Regions from separate parts of the Paenibacillus sp. FSL W8-0439 genome, predicted to be linked through region 1. Evidence: riboswitches for the same ligand, from Rfam matches in the RefSeq annotation. Region 1 holds a riboswitch; the other holds the start of a gene.
What was found. Region 1 has a riboswitch for ZMP and ZTP ahead of MKX36_RS04420 (bifunctional 5,10-methylenetetrahydrofolate dehydrogenase/5,10-methenyltetrahydrofolate cyclohydrolase). Riboswitches for the same ligand answer to the same signal wherever they lie in the genome.
Positions count from the first base shown of each region.

Region 2: linked by a shared signal. The riboswitch ahead of MKX36_RS22980 (TIGR01440 family protein) and the one ahead of MKX36_RS04420 (bifunctional 5,10-methylenetetrahydrofolate dehydrogenase/5,10-methenyltetrahydrofolate cyclohydrolase) in region 1 are both predicted to bind ZMP and ZTP.

Region 1 is NZ_JBBPAK010000001.1:972,251-983,797, forward strand. Features, by position in the region: gene MKX36_RS04380 (MerR family transcriptional regulator) at 1-74, shown strand, start outside; gene MKX36_RS04385 (hypothetical protein) at 191-898, shown strand; gene MKX36_RS04390 (S-layer homology domain-containing protein) at 1,319-4,189, shown strand; gene MKX36_RS04395 (NAD(P)H-dependent oxidoreductase) at 4,305-4,979, opposite strand; gene MKX36_RS04400 (winged helix-turn-helix transcriptional regulator) at 5,122-5,502, shown strand; gene MKX36_RS04405 (ABC transporter substrate-binding protein) at 5,707-6,699, shown strand; gene MKX36_RS04410 (stalk domain-containing protein) at 6,818-8,320, opposite strand; gene MKX36_RS04415 (cyclodeaminase/cyclohydrolase family protein) at 8,540-9,178, opposite strand; gene MKX36_RS04420 (bifunctional 5,10-methylenetetrahydrofolate dehydrogenase/5,10-methenyltetrahydrofolate cyclohydrolase) at 9,175-10,041, opposite strand; ZMP/ZTP riboswitch at 10,155-10,238, opposite strand; gene MKX36_RS04425 (fatty acid desaturase) at 10,451-11,512, shown strand.
Region 2 is NZ_JBBPAK010000001.1:5,342,575-5,354,121, forward strand. Features, by position in the region: gene MKX36_RS22955 (ABC transporter ATP-binding protein) at 1-1,149, opposite strand, end outside; gene MKX36_RS22960 (ABC transporter substrate-binding protein) at 1,331-2,596, opposite strand; gene MKX36_RS22965 (carbohydrate ABC transporter permease) at 2,612-3,448, opposite strand; gene MKX36_RS22970 (carbohydrate ABC transporter permease) at 3,448-4,329, opposite strand; gene glyA (serine hydroxymethyltransferase) at 4,508-5,758, opposite strand; gene MKX36_RS22980 (TIGR01440 family protein) at 5,880-6,467, opposite strand; ZMP/ZTP riboswitch at 6,675-6,756, opposite strand; gene MKX36_RS22985 (low molecular weight protein arginine phosphatase) at 6,835-7,419, opposite strand; gene MKX36_RS22990 (manganese efflux pump MntP) at 7,505-8,065, opposite strand; gene MKX36_RS22995 (L-threonylcarbamoyladenylate synthase) at 8,209-9,492, opposite strand; gene spoIIR (stage II sporulation protein R) at 9,671-10,363, opposite strand; gene MKX36_RS23005 (FtsW/RodA/SpoVE family cell cycle protein) at 10,579-11,547, opposite strand, start outside.

The sequences.
Region 1 (11,547 bases):
ACAAAACTGCATTGGATGCCGGAACGGAAAATATTCATAAAAACAATAATATAGGGAGTCACATGACTAACTAACAGAAAAGACATAATTTATCCACACTTCCTTCTAATATTTAACTGTTAGTAGAATTATTGAAAAGCTATAATTCTAATGATGATTTGAGTGTATATGAAGAAAAGAGGTTGTGGGTATGAAGTTGAAAAAATGGCCAGTAGTATTCATGCTAGGTATTATCATGCTGGTATCTGTAGGCTGGAACAGTGGAATATCTTATGCAAAATATTATTACGAATACACTTGGGATCAGTACAAGGGGACTGAAATCAAGACCTACAGGCTGACACCAGTAGCTGGTAGAGCCGGATCTATGGATCAGGAAAAGGCCCTTGCTGCTATTGGCAAAACTCCAAATGTGTATGGAAAGTTCAGTGGCTATCAAACAGATAAAACAACTGAATTTGCAACCAAGAGTGTAACGGATGAGGTTTATCATTATGCGATTGTTGATTTTAATACCGATAAGGAGCCAGCAATTGTAGAATACGTGAATCCAAAAGGCGGAATTCCTCATACATGGAACGGAACTGATGAGATTCGAATTTTTATGAGAGGATCTGAGGCTGCTTCTTTGGCTGAGCTGTTTTATGAGGGAACTCCAAGTGAAGGACGCTATCATTTTAATGCTAACGATGTCTACTTAGTTACATTCTGGTCCAGCACAGCACAATCAATCACGGGAATGTCTGCTGAAGAACTAGTTGAGGAAGGACCCTCTACGCTTATAAATCGAGAGTGGGTAAGTCAAATAAAAGACAAAGATCCTGCTGCTTATCCGCAAAACGGAACTCTAAAGGGCTACTTTTATATTTATAAGGGTTCTGAGTTGAAAAAGGATTAACGAGCAGCCAGGACTTAATAAGTGTATCTTACACAAAAAATGAGATAACATTTTGTATTCAGACGAATGCGGATACAGATGTCATCTCTTTTTTTATTTATGTGTACATGATTAAAATGATAGGCCCAAAAGGTGATAAGTATTTAATTGCCAATGAAAACCATTGTTTAGTGATAGGGAATTAAGGCTTAAAAAAATATGGTGAAAGAGCAGGACAGCAGATTGCTCAAACCACTTTTTTTGCTGGCTTTATTCAATCCTAGGGAGATTATTCCGATAATTCAAGTATATACAGTTTGGTGTTAACAGTAATGAAAAACCGTTTGAAAACAAAAGAGGATGATTTTCAAAATTGATATGAAGGTACAGGTGAAAGTGGCCCAGTGCTATCTCGTAAAGGAGGTGTAATGATCTCAAATAATGAATTATGAAAAAAAGTTAAAACAAATTAGGCATTACATGGCTGGTTTACTGGCTGTCTGGTTGTTCTGTATACATAGTGCGCCTGTTTTTGCGGACAGAGCCTTTAACGATATCGAACATTCCTATGCAGCTGATGCGATTGAGGCCATGGCTGCTCAAGGTTATGTTACGGGTTATCAGGATGGGAGCTTTCGACCTTTACATTTTATCTCGCGTCAGGAATGGGCAAGCATTTTCGCTAAAACCTTAAAGCGAACATCGAATAACAGAGGCGTAACTTCTTTTCGGGATGTGTCACCATGGGCTTTACCTTATGTACAGGCCTTGCAGGAAGAAAGCATTACGAAAGGGATTAGTGATCAATTATTCGGTGCCAAGCACAATATGACTCGTCAGGATATGGCCGTTTGGTATGCCCGGTATTTTGGTGTTACTGATGATACCCGATCTGCTGGTATATCCAGTTTTGTGGATCAACCTAATATATCAAATTATGCACAAACGAGCGTATGGCTGATGGAACGGTTGGAACTGATTGAGGGGGATACAAATCATTATTTCCACCCTAAAGAGTCTGTGAGTCGGCAGGACGCCACGTTGGTTGCTTATCGGTTATGGTTAGGCGGTGACGTTCTGAAAGAACGTGCCAAGCGTTTGCTGGAGTCATTAGAAAATGGAGCTGCAACGATGCCTCAGGCGACCAGCCAACAAGAATCGCAGAAGATTGCGGTCGATTTGACACCGGAAATTAGGCAACAACCTGTGAATTCGGAAATTGAGGAGCCTAAAAGGCATCGCCCAAGGTCTGATTCACCAGTATCTCCGGTGACACCACCGGAGCCGAAACCGGAACCGCCAATCACACCACCGGTGCCTAATCCCAAACCACCAATAATTCCGGTTGACCCATCGGTGATTCCACCGGACCACTCTTCGGATTTTTTGGTCGATGAAGTCGTAATCAAGGCGCAGGAGCTAGTAAATCAGCCGGAAACGTACCCTTCGTATCAGCTATCCTTTCAGCTATACAATGAAGGACGACCAGTAAGCATTCCTGCTGCCAGTGTCACAAGTGTTACGTACACATTTAGTGATGGGTTAGGTGTCTTTGATGTACAAGGGAAAATCGCACATCCCGAAAATATACCGGCTGCGGACAGCTTCATTCCGGTAGAAATGAAGGTCACCATTGCCAAACCTTATCGGGTTCTTACAGCTCAGACCAAGCTGATCGTGAAAGGGAAGACTCCGCCGGCAGAGCCACCGAACGTAATCAGGTCTGTATACTTGGCCACGTATACCATTTCAGAGGCGGCAGCTTTAGATCCAGCTGCTTGGAAAATGTCCTACGTATTTCGTAATGCTAAAGGAGAGATTATAGCTCCTAAAATGCTGCCATCAGACTTGATACTTCGGATAAAGGATTCCAGAGGAATATTTGAAGAGGATGGAAAGATTGCCAACCTGCATTTGATTCCAGCAGTGAACTCGGTTATTCCATTAAAAATCACAGTTGAGTCTCCATCCCAAGGGATTCTCTTCACATCTGATGCGGAATTAACGGTAGAACCCGGGGAACGCAAGAAGCAATATTTTGCTGTCTCCATCATGCTGCAGGGAAGCGCGACTACGGTAGATCAAATCAGGCAATCTCGTCAATTGCTGATGGATCACTTTGGTCCCAACATTAAAGTGACATGGGCGATGCAAAACGGATTTGTTTTTGTAGAAGCGAATCGGCCGCAGCTTGAACAGGTTCTGGCATTTGTCGATCAGTATGGAGATGAAGTTGGGATTCTGGCGGGGTACCCGAACCAGTCCGAGCCCGGGCTTCCTGTTTGGGAAGCAAAGATGGATGAGTGGCTGTATATGTATCGTTATAATGCATTCAATGAGCTGCACCAATCTGGTTCGATGGGATCACCATCCGTGTTTGAAAGCATGGATACAGACCAATATCGGAAGTATCTGCCGAAATCACTGACGAGCTTTACGGTGAATCCTGAACAGACTCAATGGCTTAAAGATCACTATCGGATTACATCCGCGATGGGATGGTCGGCTACACAATATAATGTCAACGGTATGTATGGTGAGGGCTCACCTTTGATGCCTTACTGGTCTCATAAGGACAATCCAATTGTTCCCGCACAAGGAATCGCTGATAATAGCGGTACCGTATTCATGAACTCGGTTACGATTGATCCAATTGGATCACGCTATACGAAAGATTCCTCACGCTGGACTCTTCATCCGGGTGATCCCTATGTGACGGAGACGGATGCGGCACCACAACTGTATATAGTACAGCAATATTTGGATAACCCTTATCAACGTATAAATACGGTAAACTACTTGTCCATTATTTTGGACATCAACGCACTTGCCAACACCCATAACATGGGTCCAATATGGGAGAACTTTGTGAATCATTTCCCGCTTGATCGCAAGGTCGAGATTGTGGGTGTAGACGGGCTGAAACAGATTTATGAATCGGTAGCAGGAGCCAATAATGATCATACCGAGTTTACGCTCATGTTTAGAGGTTCAGGAATAAAGACGGCTATGGATTCCAATAATTCACCGGCAAATCTGCGCTATTTGTGGACTGAAAATGCCTCACAGCGTATTATTTTATCCAAAGAGGATGGAGATGCGGCATGGTCCATTATTGACTTTACCGATTATACCCCAAAACCGGTTCCGAAGCTTGCTTACAGCCCGGAAAATAGTCACACGGACGTAAGCTATGTCACTGGAAGGAACTTCAAGCTATGTCCAACAGCTCCTTTAACAGCAGATGAAATTCAACGCGTGAAAACTCGTTTGAAGGAAATCTATTTCGTGGAAGAAGTGAACTATCAGTAGGCGTTATTATGAAGTGACCACATTTTTAGGAGCTATAGTTTTATGTAAAGAGGGCGCCCCTAGCCATGGAAATGGCTTGGAGCGCCCTTTGTTTTTAATAAGGATATTCCGCGCTTTATACCCACTCCACAATCTGATCTACAGGTCGCCGAGTTTTGTCGCGCGGTTCGTTCAGGCGGTATCCAAAAGCCACCATACAAGAAATACCGAAATGCTCGGCATCCATAATGCCTTCTTCGGAGAGGATGCGTTCAATTTCTTGTTTATTAAAACCTTCGATAGGGCAGGAATCAATGCCGATTTGAGCTGCGGCAGTCATCATATTGCCCAGTGCGATATAGGTTTGTCGGCATGCCCACTCGAACATAGCTCTTTCATTTTCCTCAAGCGCAAAATCTGATTTTAGGAAGGCGTCATATACCTTCTCTTTGCCTTGCATCACTTCAGCAGGTAATTGCTGCACGTTTACCATCATATTCTTGATATAATCGGATGAAGCTACCATATCTTTAGGCAATCTGGAGAGAATAAGTACGAAATGGCTTGCTGTTGGCAACTGTTTTGTGGCCCCCCAGGAATAGGGCAGCAGCTTCTCACGCATATCTGTACTTTGGACGACAACAAATTTCCAGGGTTCAAAGCCAAACGAGCTTGGGGATAAACGACCGGTTTCAAGAATAAACTCAAAATCGGAATCGCTAATTTTCTTATGACTATCAAATTCTTTTGTAGCATGTCTGAACTTGTATGCAGCCAAGATTTGATCTTTAGTGGTTGTTAAGGTTTCCATCGTGATTCCACTCCTTATGGTTGTGATTGAAATTGACGCTTACTAAGTGCATGACTAATATTAGAATATACATGACCATTTTTGAAGTACGCACATTAATGTGCTGTAGTATATAAAATGATACCAAGGAGGAGAAGGGCCAATGCGCAATCGGAAAGGCGGTTTTGGTGAATGTACCGCTGGGAATGATCAGGCGTGTCCTGTTGAGTACACGTTGGATGTGATTGGGGGCAAGTGGAAAGGGATTATTTTATACCATCTCATGTATGGGACTAAGCGATTTAGTGATTTTCGGCGGATCTGCCCGGGAATTACCCAGCGTATGCTGACACTCCAATTGCGCGAGCTGGAAGAGGACGGTGTCGTTCATCGTGAAGTCTACCAGCAGGTTCCGCCTAAGGTTGAATACTCTCTCACCGAGTTTGGAGAAACACTCATCCCGATTATTAATCTGATGAAGGATTGGGGAGAAGAATATAAAACAAAACAGCGATCACCGGAAAGCAGCCCTTCAGCAACCTAGCCCCAATTTGTAGGTTTAAGAAGCAGCCGCATCCAAAAGACCTGGCCATCATTTTGGCAGGTCTTTTTATTTTAAAAGTGAAATAATAAAAAGTTCGCTTTGCAGTTGACAGCAAGGATGACGCTTGATATATTTCTTACGATATTGATAATCATTATCATAATGGTATAAGGCTATTACCATATTACATAGGGGGCTAATAGGTTGAGGAAAAAATCGATATTTATGCTGGCTACTTTGATGCTTGTATTGGCTGTATTTATCAGCGCATGCGGCGGAAATAACACTGAAGGTAATACCGCTTCAACTTCAGGAGATAAGCAAGAATCGGCTTCTACTGGAGAGACGAGAAGCTTTAAAACGGTTAAAGGGGATATTGAGATTCCCGCTAAGCCACAGCGTATTGTAACGGATTTTTACGGCGGAGAACTGCTGTCTGTTGGTGCTAACGTGGTGGGTGTGGAGCCGACTGCGTTTCAAAATCCTTTTCTGACTGATTTGCTAAAGGAAAAAGGAACCAAAGAGGTGGGTGATCCTACCAATTTGGAAAAGACGCTGGAACTCAAACCCGATCTGATCGTGGTTATGAAGGATACGAATTATGAAGCTTTGTCTAAAATTGCACCTACCCTGTACATTCCGTTCGGCACCACGACTAATATCTATGATACGGTCAAGCTGTTCGGCGATATCACTGGGGAAAAGGAGAAGGCTGAGCAATTTATTGCCGCCTTTGACAAAAAGGCTGCTGAAGGCCGCGCTCGTCTGAAAGGTGTTATTGACGAAAAGGCAACTTTCGGGTTGTATGAGCTGACGGACAAGAACGCACTTTGGATCTTTGGTGACAATGCGGGACGAGGCGGACAAGCCGTATACAATGCGCTCAAACTGAACATGCCGAAGAAGACAGCTAATTCCAAGGAACAAACCGTACAGCTTTCAATGGAGGTACTGCCGCAGTATGACGCAGATTACATGTTCCTGACAACCTATGATCCAGACAAAAAGGGAACCGCGCTTAAGCAACTGAAATCGTCCGCTGTGTGGGGCAATCTGCCTGCGGTGAAGAATAATAGAGTGTTCTTTAATGATTTTGATACGTACTATCGCTATGATCCGATCGCTATTACCGGACAGATTGATATGATTGTGGATATGCTGGTTGAAAGAGAGAAAGAGAATAAAGCTAAAAAATAGGTGGATTTTGTGTTGTAACGAAATGTCGAAGGCAGATAGGAAGCTGCATACTACACGCAGTATATAGCAATAAAAGACCAGTCCAACATAAATCATGTTTGGACTGGTCTTTTATATATTATTTCGTCGTAATTACGATAGTATCTTCTTTTTGTAGCCAATCTACCTTGGCTCCCAGTGTCTCGCTGATGAGCCTCAGTGGAAGATAACCAATACCGTTCACCATGAAGGGCGGATTAGTGAGTTCTACAGATTTACCGTTCACTTTTGTTTGGCTGGTTTTAAAATTAATTTCTAGAGAGACGGGATGGTCTCCCGCCTTGGACTGATTCATTTTCGCTATTTTGCTGTTGAAATCATAAGTGATGTCGGCCCCCAGTTGGTTAAAAACAGAACGCAAGGGAATAAACGCCTGCCCATTGCGGGTAATCACACCGTTGCTTAGAGGGACAGGTGTACTGTTGAGACGGACGAGAATCGGCTTTTGTACAGGAACTGGCGTATTATAAAGAAATTCATAATCGCCTATGCCGAGTTGCGCGTGTTTGTTAACACCCCAGCCCCACAGTGCGTCGTTTGCCTTTTGCATGATGACGTGCCGTGGGCCTGCCTTGATGCTTTGAATATTTTGAGCAAGTAATGTAAAAGGGACATTGGAGGATAATTTTTCGCCATCTAGAGATGCAACATATACATTACCAGCAGTGGTTAGAGCAAGAAGGGAGCGCTCAACGAAAAAGGCGTCTTTAACGTCCTTTACTCCTGTTAGCAGTACAGGGATATTAGTGTTGTGATAGGTCGTATTGTCTAAGGCACCTGTAACTGTAGCCCCCCAGAACCATAGCCGACCTTGCTGATCAATGGCGAGATTGGAATACCTATTAGCCTTGATTGTCTTGATGCCCGATAAGGCTTGAATTTGTGATACGGCTAGCGTTTCGGACGGAGCTGCATTTTTATCAAATTCTTTGGGCCACGTCCACACGGTACCATCCTTTTTTAAGGCTATATTTTTAGCAATTGCCTTAATGTCTTTTAATGGTGAAATAGGTTCGAAGCCCTGTAAGGCTGTTGTGTTTTTCCATACACTGCCGTCTTTCTTAAGAAATATCCAGCGTTCCTCATAATCCGGTCTTTCTTCATAGTAACTGACTATATCGGCAACCTCGTCGATGCCAGACAGAATTTGAAAAGGACTAAAGGTATTTTTATCTTCGAGTTGATCAGCGAGAAATATGCTGCCTTCGTTGGTCAGAGCGAGTACATGATCATTCAAACTACTTACAGCAGCGAGGTTCTGTAGTCCTTCCAGAGGAACAAACTTCACAGATTCAGAAATGTTGTTTCTAGGCACATACCAAGCAGAGTGGTCTTGCAAGGTAAATAGCAGATCACCTTCGTTGATGATATTAGAGAATGTTTTTATTACGTTTGGCTTACCCTCTACACGAGTCGGTACGGATTGATTATAGCCCCACAGCCACAAGCTTCCATCGGATTGGATCAGACTTCCGGAATCATAGGAGCGAATATGCGATGTAGAATCATTTCCGGCCGCCCACACCCTGGGACTGATCAGTAATAACGTAATTATACTGAGTAATAGACCACGTCTTTTCATACGATTTTCCTCATTTCTTGATCAATGTGTATAAGAGAAAAAGTAATCTTAAAGAATATCCCTAATCCATAGACGAAGAAAGTATAGAAAAGTTTTCCAAATATAATGAATTGCAATAAAATAACCTCCAAACCCAACGAATAGAGATGGATTTGGAGGTTATTTCTGTTAGCAAGTAGGTAGAATATATGGGTTAGCACAGCTAGTGCGTAGTATGAGCTAACTACTTGCGATTCGACTGCGTACGGTCAACAAGGTTTGCTCTTTAATTTGTCCGATTTCACGGAGGAGTGTGGCTGTTTTGGCTTCGTAGGATTGTTTGACATCCAAGTCTTTTAGCGAGGCAAGGTTAATATCAATGGTGAGCAGGGCGGATTGAGCCGCTGCTTCAAACAAAATCGCACCGATGCCCAGATCAGAGATCACATTTTTATTGGATATTTCCACAATATTGTAGGCTTGTGATAGTCCGTCCCGGCATACTTCCAGCAGGCGCATAGGTACTTCAATGGCAGCAATCACAGCTGTTTGTAAGGAATGGGTACGATAGCGCTTTTCTTCGTCTGTTTCTTTGGGCAAACGCAGCGCGGTCATGTACTGTTCAAAGGATTGGATGTCTGCGGCCATCAGTTCCTCACAATGCGTAGACAATCTTTCCATACTGCTAATGACTTGCACCATTTGTTCACTGAATTGCGTGTATTTTCCTCCTTGTGAAAGGTTGGCGGTCATGGAGGTCATCGCTGCGCCTAGTGCCGCAGCCAGCGCGGATACACTTCCTCCACCAGGGGTAGGCGCTGCACTTGCAGCTTCTTTCAGAAAATGTCCGATGGACTGGTTCCACGACAGTTCACTCATGAATAAACCACCTCTCTGGAGTAATGTTGCAGATGTATCGCTTTGAGCAAGTTTTTGTACAAAATTGCGGTCGTTAAGGTGCCTACACCGCCGGGAACGGGAGAAATGGCATGTACCTTTTCTACAACGTCCTGAGCAGCGTCCCCCACAATTTTACCCTCCAGCGTCTCATTAATTCCTGCATCCACGAGAATCAGACCTGGATGAACCATATCCTGCGTAATCACATCAGGACATCCGACTGCGACGAAGGCAATGTCTGCATGGCTCAGATGCTCTGCAATATCACGCGTACCTGCATGACAGGCGGTGACGGTGGCATTTTCTCTTTGCAGCATGTGGAAAAGGGGAAGTCCCACCGTCTGTCCGATGCCGACGAGCGTGACATTTTTGCCTGCCAAGGAGTGGCCGTAATGCTTGAGCAGTTCAATACAGGCTTGAGGTGTAGCGGGGTATAGCCCTGCGTCACCCGTAACGGTAGCCAGCTTGTTATCAGGCGTAATTCCATCAATATCCTTGTAGGGGGCGATGGATTGTTTAATAACGGAGGCAGAAAGATGTTGCGGAAGCGGGAGTTCCAGCATAATGCCATGTACATGGGATGCATCATTTAGGGTACCGATCACGTGCAGAAGTTCGGCTTCGCTTACATGACGATTAAAAGTATGGAGATGAAATGAGATGCCCAGCTTCTCTGCTATTTTTTGCTTGGTCCGTGCATAGTATGCAGATGCCGGATCACCCTCTATCAACAGGGTTGCCAGATGGGGACGGTGTCCTTGCTGTTTCATTTGCTCTACTTGGGAACGGATCGTTGCATACACTTGCTCAGCTGCTTCTTTGGATTTCATGATAATAGCCATAGTCCGAGCCTCCTCTGAATTTATCGCATAATGGAATCAACAGGGTGTCATGGTCTTCGAAAACGAAAAAAAGTATTTGCACAAGGTCGTCAAGACAGACGAATCCTCTGCAAATACTTCTCCCAGGCGAACGGTACGCTTGATTGTATGCTCCCTCGTGGTTCATTCCACTGACTTCGCCAGTCACATACAGCGTTATATATCTTATATTTTAACAAAATAACAGTAGAAAAGAAACCCGTGAACATTTGCCAAACAGGTTTGGTTAGTTGTCTATATGACAAATGTCATATGCCTGAACTGACGTTTATGACTACAGCAGATACAGCGGTCTCTTTATACTGAGCTTAGATCAACATGTACGCCTGACAGGATTAAGGTATGGGCTGCATTTTAAAGGAGGATCATAATGGGTATGACACAACTCCCGTTAGCTCAATTGAAAAAAAATATGGCTCCCTACGAGAAAATAAACACGAAATCCAGCGTTCTGCAACTGTTCAATACCTTGGGACCGCTGATCCTATTGTGGTATGCCGCTTATCTTAGCCTAGCGGTTTCTTACTGGCTGACGCTTCCCATTACCATTATTGCGGCAGGGTTTGTGGTACGGACGTTTATTATTTTTCACGATTGTGGTCATCAATCTTTTTTCAAAAGTCGCAAGCTGAACGATATTGTGGGAACGATTACAGGTATTATTACGCTCTGCCCTTATCACCAATGGAAAAATAGTCACGCGATCCACCATGCAACCAGCAGTAATCTGGATAAAAGAGGCACAGGTGATATGTGGGTGCTCACGGTAGAAGAGTACACAGCAGCTTCCACATGGACACGGCTGGCCTATCGTATATATCGAAATCCTTGGGTTATGTTCGGCCTAGGTCCAATCTATACTTTTTTGATTTCCTATCGGTTTAATGTCAAGACAGCCAAACGTAAGGAAAAAATAAACACCTATGTGACGAATATATCCATTGTTGCATTGTATGCACTGTTGTGCTGGGCTATTGGCTGGCAGGCATTCCTTCTGGTACAGACGCCTATCTTTTTTGTCTCTGGTATGTTGGGAATCTGGCTGTTCTATGTGCAACACCAGTTTGAGGATTCGTATTTTGAGCATGATGAAGAGTGGAGTTATATTAATGCGGCCGTCGAGGGCAGTTCTTACTACAAGCTTCCTAAAGTATTGCAATGGATTACAGGTAATATTGGTTTTCATCATGTTCACCACTTGAGCCCGAAAGTACCAAATTACAATTTGGAGAAAGCGCATGAAGCGACACCGTTGCTGCAAAAGGCGACCACGATTACGGTGAGTAGCAGTCTGGAATCTTTGAAGTTCCGACTATGGGATGAAAGTACCAAGACCTTTCTGACCTTTAAACAAGTAAAGCCGCTGCTTAGCAAACGTGTTGGCACTTCAAAGCCCATCCCTACGCCTGTTGTAGGCACGGAACGAAAATAACGTTGTACGGAAATTGGTATGATAAAATAAGGGGT
Region 2 (11,547 bases), 4.4 Mb from region 1:
TTTTCCAGCACCACTTCTTCCTACAATTGCTGTTTTGGAGAAAGGTGATATTTCAAAGGTTACATTATCAAGAATTACACGTTCCGTCTCATAGGATACAGACACATTTGTGAAACTTATTCCTCCAATTAAATTATCCGTTATCTCTACCTTTTTTAATTCCAAGTTGTAATCTTTTCTATCCATAACAGCGAATATTCTTTCAAGTGATACAATTAATCTTTGAAAATCAGCATTGAATTCTGTAATTTGCATTAATGAATTAATTAATTGAAATGAATATGTGTTTAAAGCAATAAAAATTTCTATAGATAATGTTTTAGTTTCAACAACAAGATATGCACCTATCAAAATTATAAGAATTTGGATAATGAAGCTAACAATCTGAGCGAGGTTTTGAGAAATAGCCTGCAAATGTACAATTTTGATTTTTTTTAATTTAAGTTTTTCCGTAGCAGTACCAAAGTTAACTAAATTCTGATCTTGTATATTAAGATTTCTAATTTCCTTAATACCAATTAAAGACTGCTGTACTATGAAATATATATAATCATTAATACTAGAAGCTTCAGTACTTCTACCTTTAATATGCTTAGAAAATAACCTTATAATCAAATATAAAATTGGAATTAGCGCAACAATTAAGAGAGCTAATTTCCACTCAATGAAAAAAAGAGTTACGCCTATAGCCAAAGACGTTAGTAAATTCACGATAAAGTGCACCGACTTACCCACAATGACGTCAGCAACTATCTCAGTATCATTATGTAACTTAGAAATAAACTCAGATACACCTATTTTGTCAAAATCATAAATTGATAAGTCCATTATTTTCTTATATAACGTTTGTTTTAAGTTTAATATAATAGATTCATTTAAAAACGAAAAAAAATGCGCTCTTCCGATATTCACCAGGGTCTGAATTAAAAAAAATATTATAAAATATAATGTGAATTTGTATAGTTCATTTAGGTTTTGATCGTATAAGGAAGTAAGAATTTTTGCCCATAATAAAGGCTGAGCAAGACTTAATATAACTGAAGCTATGATCACACCTAAATTCACTAAAAATTGTACTTTATAAGGACGGATTAACATCCACATACGTCCTAGTAATTTTAGCGTTATCGGATGTTTAATATAATCCATAAACTAGCCCCTCGCCTTGTGACTTTCAAATCTCTTAACATATAATAATACAATTCATTCCATATTAATGTGATCATTCTCTCAAATGAATATTTTTTTGAATAAAAGCAATTTATATACAATAATATGCAAATGAAAAAGCTTATCCGATAAATGAATCGGAAAGCTCTTTCATCTATGCTTATCTATACTTCAGATTGTCCCACGCTCCCTGAAATTGCTGAAGCATTTCGTCCTTCGTAATAACGCCTGCGATATAGGCTTGTATACTACTGCTTAAATCCTGATTTAGCCCCTTTGGAAAGCGCTGGAAGTTCCAGCTCCATATCTTGCCTTCCTTCACGTGTCGAGATATTTCCGCACCCAAATCACCTGTGGTCTCGTCACTAGACGTGATACTTTTGAAGGCAGGAACGAACTTAAACTCCTTGGTAATATAATGCTTGCCTGTTTCTGATGTGACCAGCCAGTTGAGAAATTCCTTTGCCTCCTGCTTCACAGGCGAGTTTTTGTTGACAACCCAGTTCGAGGCCACTCCCACAGCCAGTTTGTCTCCAGTAGAAGAATTATTGTCTATAGGCGTAGGAAGAATACCCAAATCCAAGTTAGGATTAATTCCATCTATTTGCGGCTGCGTCCAGTTCCCCTGGTGCATCATAGCGGCCTTGCCTGTTGAAAACAGTGTCACTTGTGTATTGTAGTCCGTTGTGAGCGGATTGGGGTTTCCATATTTTAAAGTCAGGTCAAGCAACTTCACCCACTGATCGAACACGGGGTTACCAGGAATGCGAGCAGTTCCTTGGTTTAAATCCGCAACATAACTTTCCGGGTTCGGCTGTCTGGCAAAGGGGATATTGATAAAATGGTTTCCCAGAACCCACCACTCTGCATAGCCGTTAGCAAAAGGGATAATCCCTGCTGCTTTCAGTCGCTTGGCTGCTTCCTCCAATTCATCTAACGTCTGAGGCAATTTGGTTATACCCGCTTTTTTGAACAAATCCTTATTATAAACAAAACCAAATCCCTCCAGGTTCATAGGCTGTCCATAAATCTTACCGTTAACCGTCATCGGCTTACGGGCGAAATCGTCCAGGTCCTTCACCCATGGCTGATCCGACAAATCCTCCAGATACTCAAACCACGTATCACGATCCTGGTAACCCTCATTCGTGAAAATGTCCGGTTGGTCGCCTGAGGCGAATTTAGCCTTCAACGAAGCACCGTAGTCCGTACCCCCACCGACAGATTGAATATCCAGCTTGATACCAGGGTGCGTTCTTTCATACTCAGCCTTCAGTTTGTTCAACGGTTCCGAAATCTCCACTTTGAATTGATAAATGTGTATCGTTTTGGTCCCACTCTGTTGAGCCTTTGTATTACCACAACCTGCAAGCATACACGTAAGCAGCAACATCAGGGAGATGACAAGCAGCACTGTCTTTTTCATCCGATAACCCTCCCATCAGCCTTTAACCGCTCCGGCCGCAATGCCAGAAACGATATATTTTTGCATCACCAGAAAAAACACAACGATCGGCGTGATTCCGAGCACCAGTGCGGGCAACGCCAAGTCCCATTGCTTGGTATATTGACCAAACAGCATATAGGTCGCAATCGGAATCGTACGCAGCTCAGGATCATTTAAAATGAGCGAAGGCAGCAGATAATCATTCCAGATCCATAACGTATTCAAAATAAGTACGGTCACGAACATAGGGAGCAACAGTGGACAAACGATGCGAAAGAACACCCCGTAACGAGAGGAACCATCTACTCTCGCCGCTTGCTCAACCTCAATAGGCACCGTTTTAATAAAACCATGAAACAGAAAAACTGATAAAGGCGCTCCAAAACCCAGATAGCACAAAATCAGTCCTGGTATGCTGTTGTTCAGGCTCAATACGTTGGACACTTCCATAAGCGGCAACATAATCGATTGAAAAGGTACGACCATCGCAGCCACAAGCAGCCCGAACAGGAACCGATTAAAAAGAGTATCATGCCGAACCATTTGGTAGGCGGCCATCGAGCTGATCAGCAGCAAAAGCGCATTGCTGACGATGGTGACGATCAGTGAATTCCCCAGTGCTGTGGGAAAGTTTATTTTATTCCAGGCGTTAGCATAGTTTTCAAAACGGAAGGTTGTCGGCCACGAAGCGGAATGAGCCAAAATGTCTCCAAAAGATTTAACCGAGTTCACGAGCAAAAAATAGAACGGAATTAGAAAGATCAACCCAATCACAATAAGCAATATTTCAGCTACCCATGTGCTCAAACGATAGTTCGATGTTTTTTCCATTACATTTCGACCTCCTTTTTCTTCGTGAGGCGCACCTGAATGCTGGTAATGATCGCAACGACCACGAAGAAAATCATAGCCTTAGCAGTTCCCAATCCAAGTCGATTATTTGTAAACGCTTCATTATATATGTCCAACGCTACAGACTCTGTCGCCTTGAATGGTCCACCCTTTGTCAAAGCCAAATTCAGCTCAAATACTTTAAAGGACCAGGATATCGCCAAGAACAAGCAGACGGTCACTGCTGGCATAATAAGCGGCACCACGATATGACGCAAAACCTGTCTTCGGCTCGCACCATCAATTTGGGCTGATTCAATAAGAGCATGCGGGACATTATTTAGAGAGGATATGTAAATAACCATGAGATAACCTGCGTATTGCCAAACAAACACAATGACAGTTCCCCAAAATGCAGTCGGCCCATCACCTAACCACGGCAGTTTGAAAAAAGAAAGCCCTGTGGCCTCTCCCACCGCCGAAAAGCCGCGTACAAATATAAATTGCCAGATGAAGCCGAGCAGCAAGCCGCCGATCATATTAGGCATAAAAAATACAGTTCGCAGTGCATTGCGGGTACGCAACGGCTTTGTAAGCGCATAGGCCAGGAAAAAGCCCACCAGGTTAGTTAGAATGACACCACATACGGTAAAGCGGACCGTAAACCAAAATGCATTACGGAAGTCCGGATCATCTTTAAAAATATGAATGTAATTCCCTAGTCCGAGCCATCGGACATGTTCAGATACGCCATCCCAGTTCGTCATGGAATAATACAGCCCCAACAGGAACGGAATGACCATAATTAAGACGAAAAACAACGCCATCGGTCCTACAAATATGAGCTGCTGCAATAATTGCGCGGATTTTCTTTGGCTCAATGCAATCACTCCTTTGTCGTAGATCATGAAGGAAAATGCGCATAAATCCTTACTTTAATCGCTTATTACCCAAAAACGTAAGTTTCGAGTCGTCTGGAATCAAAAAAAGGCTGTTCTCCCTTCGCTAACGAAAGGAAAACAGCCTTATCATATAAAGATTAAAAGGAATGGCGATGAATTAGTATTGTGTTCCTGGATAGATCGGGAACTTGTCTGTCAACTCGCCCACCGCTTGGCTTGCTTTGGACAATACAGTATCATCTTTTGGATTTTTAAGAGTATCAGCAATAATTTTACCAATTTTAACCATAGCTTCTTCATCCATACCACGAGAAGTTGCAGCAGGTGTACCAATACGAATGCCGCTGGTAACGAACGGACTCGTTGGATCGAAAGGAATGGCATTTTTGTTGACCGTGATACCCACGGAATCCAATACATGCTCCGCTTCTTTACCTGTAATATTCAAATTGCGAGTATCCAACAGCATCAGGTGATTATCCGTACCACCGGATACAATGTTGATTCCCTCTTCCAGCAGTGTTTCAGCCAGCACCTGTGCGTTGCGAACTACGTTTTGCGCATAGGTTTTGAATGATGGCTGGAGCGCTTCACCCAGAGCAACTGCTTTGGACGCGATCACGTGCATCAGTGGTCCTCCTTGAGTACCAGGGAAGATAGCTTTATCAATCGCTTGCGCCCACGCTTTGCGAGTCAGAATTAGCCCCCCACGCGGACCACGCAGCGTTTTGTGTGTCGTTGTTGTCACAAATTGGGCATGAGGAACTGGACTAGGGTGAATCCCTGCTGCCACGAGACCTGCGATATGTGCCATATCCACCATGAATAAAGCACCTACATCATTAGCAATGGAAGCAAAGGCTTCAAAATCGATAGTACGCGGATATGCACTTGCACCAGCTACGATCAGACGAGGGCGGTGCTTGAAGGCTGCTTTGCGCACTTCATCGTAGTCGATGCGGAAGTTGTCTTCACGTACACCGTAAGCAGCAAAGTTATACAACAAACCGGAGGCATTAACCGGGCTTCCGTGTGTTAAGTGGCCGCCATGCGCCAGATTCATACCCAGTACAGTATCTCCAGGTTGAAGAGCTGCCAGATATACCGCCATGTTAGCCTGCGCTCCAGAGTGAGGCTGCACGTTCGCATGCTCGGCGCCAAATAGTTCTTTCGCACGGTCACGTGCAATATCTTCGACGATATCTACATGCTCACAGCCACCATAGTAGCGTTTGTTCGGATAACCTTCAGCATATTTATTGGTAAGCACGGAGCCCATGGCTTCCATTACTGCTTCACTGACGATATTCTCAGATGCGATCAGCTCGATATTGTGGCGTTGCCGTTTCAGTTCAAGCCCCATTGCTTCCATCACTGCCGGGTCACTTTTACGCAGATGTTCCATCATGATTGATTACTCCCTCTCCATGGTCAAATTGTTGGGTATACAAGCAAATGCCTGCTCCTCTGTTGGGTACCTCATCATCAATGCAAAAAAGATCAGTACAAACATGCCGACATGCCAAATGCTAATCGCAGTTTCCGCCGGCTTCTTGTTCCAGACTGTACACTGCCCGTTGTCCGCCAATAAGTGGAGGACGAGTGAACGCAGCCGTCACACGTGCTTCACCAATCCAGCGAAGGCTTGGGCGAAACGGAACGGCAATCGGGCGCAAATGCATGCCAATCAGCGTTTCGCCGATGTCTATCCCGGCATGAGCCTGCACATTCGCCGCCAGACACGCATCGTCCATAGAGCGATAGGCAACAGTAGCCATAGAGCCCCCTGCTGTACGAACAGGAACAGCCGCAACCTCCATCAGGCCTAATCGCTCCAGTAAAGAACGTTCAACGACCAGTGCTCGGTTCAAGTGCTCACAGCATTGAAACGCCACATCAAAGCCATACTCTCTGCGAACGGATTCTACTCCAGACAACACTTGCTGAGCCACATCCAGCGCTCCTGCTGTGCCGATCCGACTTCCAGCCACTTCACTCGTGCTTGCGCCAATAACCAGCAGGCGACCAGCTTTAAGACTGGCCACTTCTGCAATTTCCCGCACGACAGAAGCGGTCTGTGCTTCGAGTGAAATCTCATGATCCAATTGTTCTACCATTGGAACCTCCTTTGGTTGAACAGCCTCTCAGAGACTAGGCATGGTCCCATGCCCCAAGTTCAACACACTCTCTCCTGATCACAATCTGACTATATTATAGCCGATGTTTCAGATTTCGAGCAGAAAAAATGGAAGAACAAGAAGGCAACAGAAGATCTGCTGTAGCTCGTATACGAAAAAAGAGCAGTCCACACCTATGTGGAATTGCTCTTTTGCCCAGGCGACCGGCCGTATATCCGATGCTCCATCGTGGTTAATCCCACTTTTGTCGCCAGTTACATCGGATTCTCATTTTTCCACCTTATCTTAACGGATTAACTGTCGAAAATCAACAGATTCCGTACAAAATAGAGGAATGGTACCGACTTTATTCGGAAGATCCCTTTAGCTTGTCCAGCAACTTATGCAAAGCTACACGGATTTCCGCAGCTGTGACATCGTAGTCCTCCCGCGAACCGCCAAACGGATCTGAGATATCGAAGCCCGGAATCCGTTGATGTAATTCAATCATTCGCTCACGTTCCTGCGCTGATAGCTCTTGTCCAAGTGAAGCCATCAACTGCTGTGAAGCATACAAGCCGTCTAATTCCTGTACGTCCTTCAGCACTGCGTCACGGTCCTCCACATATTCCTTCAGCGTAAATACTTTGCCCGCCGTTTGTGGAAACCGTTGAATGACATGCTGTTTATGTCCTTGCGTCAAGGTTAAGATCAGATGTGCCCACTCGGCAAGTCCGTCGCTTAAAGGGGTTGAAGTGATCTGGTCGGATATATCGTGATCACGTAGAACCGCCTCTGCATGCCGGGATATCGACGCCCCGTCCATCGCAGCTACTCCAGCGGAACGCACTTCCAGTTCCAGTCCATGCTCAGCAGCCAACTTACGCAGCATCCCCTCAGCCATTGGACTGCGACAGGTGTTCCCTGTGCATACAAATAAGATATTCTTCAACGTCTTCACCCCCCGTATGTTGAAAAAATATATAAACAGAGGATTACTCAAATCCTGTATTTATTTTACACTGTCTACGTTAAAATCAAAACATAAACATAAAGCCGAATGCCAGCAAAACGGCACCGCCCACCGCTTCTCCATAATCCCCCAGATTGCGGCTGACCTTGCGCCCCAGTAACAGCCCCAGCATCGCCATCGCTCCCCCGCAAAAACCAAAGGCCAGAACAGTCAGCACCAGGTCACTCTGGAACATCCCCAGGGACACTCCCACAGAAAATGAGTCAATGCTCACCCCAAGTGCAAATAGCAAAAGACCCAAAGGCGACCGATGATCCAATACGTGTACGCCGTCTCCCTTGAAGGAATTGTACACCATATGCCCGCCCAAAAGGATGAGTAATCCCCCTGCGAAATAGGTCGTCACATGGCCTAATAAAGAACTCATATAATGGCCTGTGAACATTCCCAGCAACGGCATCAGGATGTGAAAAAAACCAATCACAATGCTGATGCGCAGCACGTCTCGCAGGCGTATCCCCTTCATACCGATCCCTACGCCCAGCGACAGCGCATCCATCCCTAGCGCTACCGCCATGATCAGAATCGTTACAACCTGCCCAGCATCGGCAGAGGCTGCCAGCATACTCCATCCCTCCATTATCCGTCTGTTCTTGTACACGTTATGCGGACAAGGGGCAAATCAGTACAAGCAGGTACTGAAAATACCCAAAACAGAGACGAGGAGAGAGGAGGAATTAAAATAAGAGACTCCATTCTTTACAGAAGCTACAATCGGATAATTCGATGACCTGCCGCTTTAAGCAGTCGATTCATGACGGCGTCTCCCAATCCCTTCGGCGGGCAGGCTTCCGCCAAAATGTAGGTGACGCCGTCTTCATCGCAGCGTCGGAGCACGCCATATAGACGCTGCGCTGCCTCATGAAGCGCGTCCAGCTTGCCCAGCGTGTAGACCCGTTCTCCGGCGTAGCCGGCGGCATGGTCGTCGAACGCGAGCACCGCCGTGCGCTCCCCGCGCGCGGCAGCCTCCGCCAGCGCGTCGCGAATCCAGCCCGTAACTTCAACAGGCGACGGGCCTTGTACCACGCTCAAGCGGCCTCGCGGCGCGTAGTGCGTATACTTCATGCCCGGCGAGCGTGGCGCCAGGCTGTCGACATCCTGCCCCGGTGTGGCAGCCAACGCCGGGTCCAATACGACGGCGCGAGCAACCGCAGCGAGCTGTTCAGCCGTCACGCCGCCAGGGCGCAGAATGGTGACGGTTCCGTCGTCACCCACTTGCACTACCGTGGACTCCAGTCCCACCCCCGTGGGACCTCCGTCCAAAATACCGCCGATGCGACCCTCCAGGTCCTCCAGCACATGCTGTGCTAGAGTCGGACTGGGTCTTCCCGAGCGGTTGGCGCTTGGTGCAGCCAGCGGACAACCGGCTTCCGTGATCAAGCGCAGCGCGATCGGATGATCCGGCATGCGCACACCGACCGTGTCCAAGCCTGCTGTCACACGCGATGACAGTGCCTGCGGCACTACCGGCAATACGAGGGTCAGCGGTCCTGGCCAAAATGCATTCATCAGCGCTCGGGCTGTATCGTTAATTTCCACTACCATACCTTTTAATTGAGCAGCATCGGAAATATGTACAATGAGCGGGTTATCGGAAGGACGACCTTTGGCAGCAAATACCGCCTCCACCGCTTTAGTGCTGCGTGCATCGGCCCCCAGTCCGTACACGGTTTCCGTAGGGAAGGCTACCGTCTCTCCAGCCTGGAGAAGTACGGCGGCCTCGCGTATGCCCTTTTCCGCTGCGATCAGAGCCTGTCCAGCTGAAAGTTCATCAGAACCATCCCCGTCAGTGTTGTTCACAGAATCAACTGAATCCACTTTTTCCACCTCAAAAGACGAGATAGCAGATACAGTCGTGCTCTCTACAGGAACCAGACATCTCACATCCCACCAGTGTGTATGAGAAGGCTGTAACGCCTGCTCCTGCTCTGCTATCTCTTTTTTCACAAAACCTACGTGCAAGTCGTGCATTTTATTCACTTTATCACTCATATCAGATCATCCCATATCTTATTGTCATACAGGCCATTTCATGGCCCTGATCCCCAAAACCTACTTTAACAAATCAGTTCGATTTGGCTCTGCCCTCTGTATATCTATCGTAAGTTCCATTATAACATATGGGGAAACTTACACTCTTGTTCTCTTTTCCATAGCGCTGACGAAACATTTAGGCAAACAAACCACTCACCCAGTTCCACAGCCCCGTAAGGGCATCCCACAGGAAAAAACGTACTTCCGGCTCCTTGTCAGCGGCGTTCGTTCGATTGTCTTCATGACTTGTTTTTGCCGATACAGTTTGTGCTGCTGCTTCACCACTGCCTGCATCAATAAAGCACAACGGCGGGAACAGCACACACCACCAATTTTGCCCTTTCCCTTGCCCCAGTGTAACCCGAAGCGCCTCATAATTCCCTGCCGGGTAGACAAGACCACCGTACATTTTCGTCGGAAAAGGTACACTTGCCAGCTCCACCTGATGATCATACGCTATACCGCGAAGAGCCAGTTCTTCACCTACCAAGCGATCAATTTCAGGTAAATGTGCGTCAATCAACACTCTGGCTTGATTTAGGCTTTGTGGATTGTCCAGCTCACCCACCCACGCATTCATCTGCTGCACGATGGCATCCCGTATTTCGCGCTTAACCAACTGATCCTCTGGACGATCTGAATTAGCCAAAATGCGCAGTCGAATGGAATCGTGCGGAATTACCTTCAACCCTGTGGTGGCCACTTCAGACGCTAAAGTTCCTCTTGCCCCCGTGGTCATAGCTGCATCTGTTTTTTGACCCTCCCAAGACATCATTAATATTGAAATACAAAAGAGTATCATTGCAGCTTGCTTTATCCAACTTCTCATCTTCGTCCCCCCAAACCCAAACTCTATCATGTCTATCAGTCTGTCCGGTTTGGGAGAGTCTAAACCTATGAATCTCGTAAAATAATTCAGGCTATTGCAAGCTAGATCGTCACCTAGGAATATAAAAAAGCCCAGATTTCACAATCTGGACTCTTTTGTTGCACCGTTTCAACTCGTAAAAATAACTATTAATATTAAGCCACAACCCACCTGTACTAGGCTTTTTTCGCCTTCGTCAAGCTTACTCTGGAAGGCTGCGGCAGGTCATCCTCTAGCTCCTGACCATGCACCTTAATGCTCATAACTAAGCCAATACTAGCCATGTTAATAAGCAACGAGGTACCGCCATAGCTTATGAACGGGAGCGTAATCCCCGTAAGTGGCATAATGCCCAGAAACGCACCAATGTTCTCAAAAATCTGATATAGCAACATGGACACAATCCCGACAATAATATATGGTCCAGCTCGATCCCGGCATTCCAGCGAAATCAGGATCATTCGATGAATCAAAATAAAATATAGCAATAGCAGAATGGATGAGCCTACAAACCCAAACTCCTCTGCTACAACTACAAAAATAGAATCCGCATAGGTATAGGGAACACGTCCGGACTGTACCGAGGTTCCTTGCAAAAAGCCCTTGCCCATCATCCCGCCAGAAGCTATGGCCAGTTTGGCATTTTTCGTATGATAAGATGCCTTCGCAGTCGCTTCTTCTGGTACCAGCCAAGGGTCTAAACGCTCTACCCAGTGACTACGTCCAATGCCTTTCATAAAGGAATCAATCTCATCATGAAACGAAATATACGCTTTGATCCCGCCACCAACGGCGACTGCAAATACGATAAATCCGATTAGCGCATGGGATGCCTTCACATTACCAATCCATAGCATACCAATGACGATGACAATGTAACCGAGCGCATTACCCAAGTCATTTTGTGCCATGACCATGGCAAATGGGACAAAGCTCACCAGAGCAACTGGAAGGACATCCTGAATAAAATACAGCTTGCTCTTGCGCTTTTTAATCAGCATATACGCCAAAAAAATGATAAGGACCAGCTTGAATACCTCAGCAGGCTGGAGATTTAAGCCACCAATTTTCAAAAAGCCTTGGGAGTTATTAACCGTCCCGCCAAAAAAGCCGAGAATCAGCAGAAATATCCCGCCTCCATATAC